Regions from separate parts of the Paenisporosarcina sp. NPDC076907 genome, predicted to be linked through region 2. Evidence: riboswitches for the same ligand, from Rfam matches in the RefSeq annotation. Region 2 holds a riboswitch; the other holds the start of a gene.
What was found. A riboswitch is a leader RNA that binds a small molecule or an ion and turns the genes downstream of it on or off. The one in region 2 is predicted to bind thiamine pyrophosphate.
Positions count from the first base shown of each region.

Region 1: linked by a shared signal. The riboswitch ahead of ACQKEV_RS16215 (YkoF family thiamine/hydroxymethylpyrimidine-binding protein) and the one ahead of thiT (energy-coupled thiamine transporter ThiT) in region 2 are both predicted to bind thiamine pyrophosphate.

Region 1 covers NZ_JBNNIX010000006.1:128,965-132,650, forward strand. Annotated here, with positions in the region: gene ACQKEV_RS16205 (DUF1648 domain-containing protein) at 1-1,014, opposite strand, end outside; gene ACQKEV_RS16210 (GntR family transcriptional regulator) at 1,014-1,400, opposite strand; TPP riboswitch at 1,559-1,665, shown strand; gene ACQKEV_RS16215 (YkoF family thiamine/hydroxymethylpyrimidine-binding protein) at 1,780-2,385, shown strand; gene ACQKEV_RS16220 (ECF transporter S component) at 2,387-2,986, shown strand; gene ACQKEV_RS16225 (ABC transporter ATP-binding protein) at 2,979-3,686, shown strand, end outside.
Region 2 covers NZ_JBNNIX010000004.1:180,275-183,960, reverse strand. Annotated here, with positions in the region: gene ACQKEV_RS13975 (TspO/MBR family protein) at 1-513, shown strand, start outside; gene map (type I methionyl aminopeptidase) at 533-1,282, opposite strand; gene thiT (energy-coupled thiamine transporter ThiT) at 1,611-2,195, opposite strand; TPP riboswitch at 2,293-2,397, opposite strand; gene ACQKEV_RS13960 (M20 family metallopeptidase) at 2,533-3,603, shown strand; gene ACQKEV_RS13955 (hypothetical protein) at 3,661-3,686, shown strand, end outside.

The sequences.
Region 1 (3,686 bases), on a different contig from region 2:
CCCAAAACGTTTTTCCACCAGAATGCTCGGGTCGTTCTTGTTCACATAAAACAGTCCGAATTTCCAATGTTGATCATCGTCTGGATCAATGACGCCGTCCAGGCTTTCATCAAAATGAGAAACAGCCAACCTTGTGCCGCTTTGACCTACTTTAATGGCGTAGAATAAAACCGATCCTAAAATGGTGACCAAGAAAGCGATTGTGGCAGTCATCGTTACCGAAGTTGACATGGTTTCCGGAAAAATAATAGACAGTTGTAAGTACCCCATGAGCAATGTGACCGTGATTGTTACGATAAACAACAGCCAACTTGAATATTTCCGGAAAGCGAGTTGTTGTTCACGAGAACGTTTTTTATGTCTGACTTGAATCTTCGCTCCCGATTGCTTCATCGCTCTATTGAAAAACCACAGCATCCCTTGCAGCACAAGTGTCATGAATGGCAACGAACTGACGGAAAGCCAACTCTTTTCAGTGAAAGCATCCGCTTCCCCATTCGCTCCCCAGTGCGTGGGAATTTGGTCAGGTAACGAATCATATTGGCTTAACCCATAAATACCTAAGCTGACGGTTAAAAGCATCGGCAAAACAAAATACATGCTGGGTAACAGTTTCAGCTGCTCACGAAATTGTAGGTCTACCACTTTTCGCTCAACCTGACCTGATGTCCATTTCTCCTCTTTCTTCCAAGTAGCTATTGCAATATGATTTTTTGCATAAAGCCCCATTGAAAGAACCACTGTGCCTATTTGTGCTGCCAACCCCCAAAATACGATTTGTTGCTCAGGAGGATTACTGATTAACACAAATCCACTGAACAGAGTCAGAACAACTACACCAATTAATGAAATCACTTTGGTATAGCGCTTTTTCATCTTGATAATCCGCTGGTCTTTTACATGTGTAGCCGGAATATAGACTCCAAAGACTTCACTTTCCTTCAGAAATTTCGGTAAAAAAGCTTGAATGGCAATGTTGAAAATTAAAATGACGATAAAAATGATGGCTGCCATTACTTTACCTCCTTCAAATCCAAAATAATTTCATTCACCAGTAACTCAATTTCCTCTTGAGACAATTGAAGACAAAGTGCTTCTGCAAGAATCGGACGCATTTCTTTCGTCAGACGTTGACGGTCGGTTGCTGTTGCTTTACGTACGCCTTTTTCGTGTATGACTACACCTTTCTTCTGCACAATTTGGATAAATTCCTTCTCTTCCAAAAAGTGATACGCTTTATTTACCGTATGCATATTCATGCCAAGATCAGCAGCAAAGGAACGTACAGATGGCAAGGAATCTCCGGGCTTTAAAGTTCCTTTCGCAACTCCCTCAATTATCTGCTGGGCCAATTGTAAGTAAATCGGTACGGCCGAATCTGGTTCAATCTCAATAAACATATGCGACCTCCCTTTGTTCTATTCTTAGTAGAACAGTTTTGTTATATACAATATAGAACAGAATGAAGATTTTGGCAAGTATTGTTATTTACATTGTTTACATTCTTTTTTTCATGCGTTACAATGAAGCCGTTCTTGAACATATAAAACCGCATACGATTTTGCACTAGGGGTGCTATAGTTTGGCTGAGATGAGAGCGTTGGCTCCGATCCCTTAACACTCGATCCAGGTAATACTGGCGTGAGGAAGTGCGGTGACCTTTGCCCATCTTTTTTCTTTTTGCGCAAAACAGCTGCATTCCACGTCGAATGCGGCTTTTTTTATATTCAAAAAACATGTTTGGGTGCCTATACCCACCAAGAAAAAGGAGGAAAAGAAATGTCACAGGAGTTTAGTTGTGGAACAAGCCCAATCGTTGGGTTACGGTTTTCAATTCACCCAATGGCGGATAACTTTATTCAAATTATTAAGGGAGCTTTGCGTGAGGCGGATACTTCAAATGTTTGGATGCACACCGACGATGTCAGTACGGTAATGCGGGGAAAACAAGTGCATGTATTCGATACAGCTAGAGCCATCGTATTGTATGCAGCAAAAACGAGAGCTCATGTAGCATTTAACGGGACCTTTTCGATTGGTTGCCCTGGGGATTCTGCCGGAGATGTGTTTTTGGAAAAAGACGATATCCTGTTAAACTATCCTCAAATTCGGGAGATCAAGCAATATGTTTCCTCCCAGTTTGCCTTGTACCCAATGAATAACCCAGATTATATGTCGGTCATTTACAGGGAAGTGGAGAAGGCGAAAGAATTTGGAGTGTTCAATGACTCGATGCATTATGCTAGTGGACTTCATGGGGATATACACGAGGTGTTTGCATTCCTTGAAGATTCATTCACACACGCTCGATCAGAACAACATAAACATTTGGTTATGACTGTCAACATGAGCATCAACAGTCCTTCCCACAAAGGAGAGGCGTAATATGTTGAAATCATGGAAGCTGAAAGAAGTTGTCTTAATGTCAGTATTTGCTGTTGTTTTTGCCGTTGTGTATTTACTGTTTGTGCAGGTCGGAAACATTTGGGCAGGAGTAATTGGACCGATTGCCTATGAGTGGATTTTTGGGATTTGGTTTATTGTTTCGATCATTTGCGCATACATCATTCGTAAACCTGGTGCCGCTCTTTTGTCGGAAACGATGGCTGCGATCATTGAAGTCATGATTGGCAATGCGGTGGGACCTCGATTGATCGTATCAGGAATTATTCAAGGGCTTGGAGCAGAAGCTGCTTTCGCAGCGACCGGTTACAAACGCTATGACTGGTGGGTACTATGTTTAGCAGGAATCGGCTCTGCTGTCTTCAGTTTTGCCTATGGTTTCTTTGTATCTGGTTACGCGGCACTCGACCCTTCCCTGCTCGTCCTTATGTTTACACTTCGAGTGATGAGTGGCGCCATCATTGCCGGATTAGGTGGGAAGTATGTGTCGGATGGTTTACTGGCAACCGGTGCGCTCCGTGGTTATGCCATTTCTCGCGATATGTCCAAGAATCATCAGTTGAAGGGTGAGGCTATTGGATAATGCCTACCCCTCTCCTTATTCAAACGTAAGTGTCACCTCACCTGTACTTGATTTCAGAGAGGTCACGTTTCAGTTTCCTGAAGATAACTCGCCAGTTTTTAAGAACATTTCTTTCTCCATACATGCCGGCGAACGTGTTGTCTTATATGGTCCAAGTGGGTGCGGAAAAAGCACTTTACTGTTTTTAATGAACCGTTTGTATCCTCCCAATTGTGACGGCGAGCTTAGTGGATCAGTCGTCCTCTTTCATAAAGACGCCAGTGATTATTCCGCTGGAGAAATTAATCGGCGAATCGCTACCGTCTTTCAAGATCCAGATACACAGTTCTGTATGCCAACAGTTGAACAGGAAATGGCTTTTACGCTAGAGAACCTGCACGTCAATCGTGAGGAAATGGAACAGCGAATTACGACGATACTTGCACTGACAGGCCTTTCCGATTTTCGGCACTCGGTGATTCAAACGCTTTCTGGCGGAATGAAACAACGACTTGCAACTGCTTGCGCCTTGTTAATTAAGCCAGAAGTGCTGCTGCTCGACGAACCGCTTGCCCATTTAGACCCTTTGACTTCACAACAATATGTGGAGTGGCTCAATGCGTTGCAATTATCCACTGGATTCACGGTAGTTGTGGTTGAACACCGCCTTGATCTATGGGGTTCATTTTTCAACCGTGCCCTTCACGTAAAGAATTCAGGG
Region 2 (3,686 bases):
GACGCTACCTATATTAAGCAGTCAAATCTATTTATCATCAGCTGCATTCTGAATATAGCTTGGATTATTTTATGGCATTATGAATATTTCTTATTAACAGTCGTTGTGATGATTACCTTCCTGGTGACATTAATTTTACTATACAGTACGTATCCGGTTTCAGATAACCGCCTTGCTGGTCGACTGCCAATATCTATTTATCTAGGATGGATCAGTGTTGCAACGATCGCGAATATCAGTTATGTCTTAACTGTATATCAATGGAATGGCTGGGGTCTGAGTGACCCGCTATGGGCTGTTATCATGATGACTATCGGAACTGCATTGGCACTACATATTCGTTTCCACCATTTCGATATCGCATATGTATTGGTCTTCATTTGGGCCTTTATCGGAATTGCTGTACGAAATGGCTTCGAAGAATTACTAGTTTCAACAGCAGCACTATTTTTGAGTGCTTTCATGCTGGCTGGCATCCTGTTCATCAAAAAAAGACCAACTGCGCGTTCGTAGCAGTTGGTCTTTTTTAAGATTAATCGATTTTAGTAATGAGAATTGGCGTATCTTTTGTAACGATGACCGTATGTTCAATCTGTGCAACCAGTGATTTATCTGGCGTCAAGAAAGTCCAACCATCACCAGACTCCACGATATGTTCAGCTTTTTCCGAGATGAAGGGCTCCACGGCTAAAACCATACCTTCTTTTAATATAGTAGGTTCCCATGCATCAAAATAGTTCAAAATATGCTGAGGCGCTTCATGCAATGATTTACCGATACCATGACCCGTTAAGTTCATAATGACCGTAAATCCATTTTGCTTCGCTTCACGTTCTACGGCTTTACCGATTTGATTCAAACGAGCGCCAGCTTTCACTTTCAACATCGCACGGTTAAATGCGTTTTCTGCCACTTCACATAACTTCTCTTTCTTAGCGTGGCCATTACCCACTACAAAAGAAATCCCTGTGTCTGCAAAATAACCATTGAATGATCCGGAAACGTCTATGTTGACAAGATCTCCATCTTTAATGACACGTGAACCTGGAATACCGTGTGCGACTTCTTCATTTACGCTGATACATGTGTATCCTGGGAAATCGTATTCCCCTTTAGGTCCTGAAATAGCCCCTTTTTCTTTAAACATACGACCAGCGATTTCATCAAGTTCTTTTGTAGTCACACCAGGTTTTGTTGCAGCTCGCATTTTATCGCGAATCTCGGCCACGATGCGACCTATAATTTTAAACGATTCAAAGTCTTCAGTAGTTTTTGCAATCATATTCGTAAAACCCTTTCTTCCTCAAATTATCTACCACATACTATACCACAAGAAAAGATGCTTTCCCATTTGCCAAAATCATTCTGAACATTCGGAAAACCTCTTGTAAAGTATGCGCTGAAGATAATTTCAGCTAATCGATTGTTTAACTGACTACTCATGTAGGGTTTTAAATTTATGTCCACTTAGCCCGAGTTTTTGTCCATTCAGTGAGGATTTCCATCCATTCAAAGCTCTTTTCCGTCCAATCACAAACGGTTTATGTCCACTCAATTCTGTTTTTCCAACCTAAAACGATTCCACTCCATAAAGACACACTTACCTAAAATTAAACCTTCCGAGGTTGAAGCAAACGCGGTGCAGCTAAGAACAATAGTGTGCATACAACGGCTGTCAGTAAAAATACTGGAATCATATAGGTTGCATTATAAACACTGGAATAGATGAACAAGTTGGCCCCTTCTTCAGCGTACATCCCGAAGAAGAAAATTCCCGTAATGACGTGCGTAATATAACGCAATAGCGAACCGATTAAAACGGCTGAGACAATGATTGTCATCATTTTCCCTCGCTTTTCCTGATGCGCATAGTTTAGATATTTTGGACGCAGTAAACCTGCGAAACCTACTACTCCATATGCTATTAAATAATCCAAGATTACTTGCATGACAACAAAACTGAATGACAAAGGCGTAACAGATATTAATCCTGAAACAATTTGCAACAATCCTATTAATAAACCAGTGATTATACCAGCCAATACACCTCTACGAAAAGCCATTAAGATGATTGGAATCATGACTAAACTAACTGATCCACCTTGAGGCATTTTAAACGCAACAAAATCCAATACAAACCCCAGTGCTGCAAAGATGGCAATTTCCACTAACAATAAAACTTTTTGATTTCTCATCTTTCTTCCTCCTTTTTGCGATGTACTGCTAATCGCGTGTCAGGGTGAAAAAAACCATAAAAAAACGATATCAAGGACAGAGCCTGACATCGTTGAAGTCGGTTTCTATCCACATCCCTGCGCAAGCATTAACTTACAGGTTCAAAGGGTTAGAACGTTCCTCGCTCACTCTCAGCCATTACAGGCTCCCCTTGTGGTAAATACATCTAATTTTGATATTACGGGTTAATTGTAACTAAAGAGGGAAAGAGAAGCAAGAGGCTTTCGCTAGTTCTGTGACTTTTGGAACAGCGGTCTGTATACTGAAAATACAAAATTTATTAAGGAAGTGGAAATAATGATCGATTTGTTGAAAAATTTAGTAGCGATTAAAAGTGACACTGAGGAAGGCGCAAATGACGCACTTCGATTCTGTTCGAAATGGCTGGATAGTCATGAAATCCCACATGAAGTATTAGAGAATGAGGGAAGATTAATGATTCACGCTGAAATCGGTCAAGGTCCAACGACCATTGTATGGAATGGACATGTAGATGTGGTACCCGGAAAAATCGAACAATTTAATCCGGTTATAGAAGGTGACCGACTATATGGCCGAGGTTCCGCGGATATGAAAGCTGGAGTAGCTGCCATGATGGAAGCATTCCGTCGCATCTATTCAGCTAGAGAACAGCTAAAACAACGAATTGTTTTGCATATTGTTACCGATGAAGAAACGGGAGGCAGAAAAACATCTGGTCACCTTGTAGAAATCGGACGAACTGGTGATTTTGTTATTTGTGGAGAACCTACCCACCTGAAATTAAGTGTTCAATCGAAGGGGATCCTGCATGCGAATGTAACACTTTTCGGAAAAGCTGCTCACGGATCCCGCCCGTGGGAAGGTACGAATGCGATTGAAGCAGCCTACAAGTTCAATGAGCAGTTAAAAACCTTGCCTTTTACAAAAGTAAGCAATCCTTATTACGAATATCCGTCTATAAACTTGGCGAAAATTCAAGCAGGCGATCGATACAATATGGTGCCAGATCAATGTGATGTTGCTTACGATATCCGCTTTGTCCCAGGGCAAAAATGGGAAGAGATTATTGAGCAAATGACAGAACTTGCACAATCAATCAATCCTGCTAATATCGTCAAACCGGGCGGCAAAACACCGGCAATTACAACAACTGAAGATAATGCATTTGTGCAATCACTTGCCGGCGTTACTGCGGAAATCACACAAAAAGATGCTGTATTGTTTGGACAGCACGGTGCTGCGGATACGCGTTACTATGCGAAAACGGGTGCAGGAGCAATTGAGTTTGGTCCAAGCGGTGATGACTGGCACGGACCAGGTGAGTACGTGTTAATATCCTCCGTTGAACAATATGCAGATATTTTAACGAAACATGCATTGGTTTGAAACCAACATTAAGTTTGTAACGTATTAATGGCAAGAAGTTTTGAAGGAGGAGTAGTTATGGATAATCAGCGTATATTATCCGC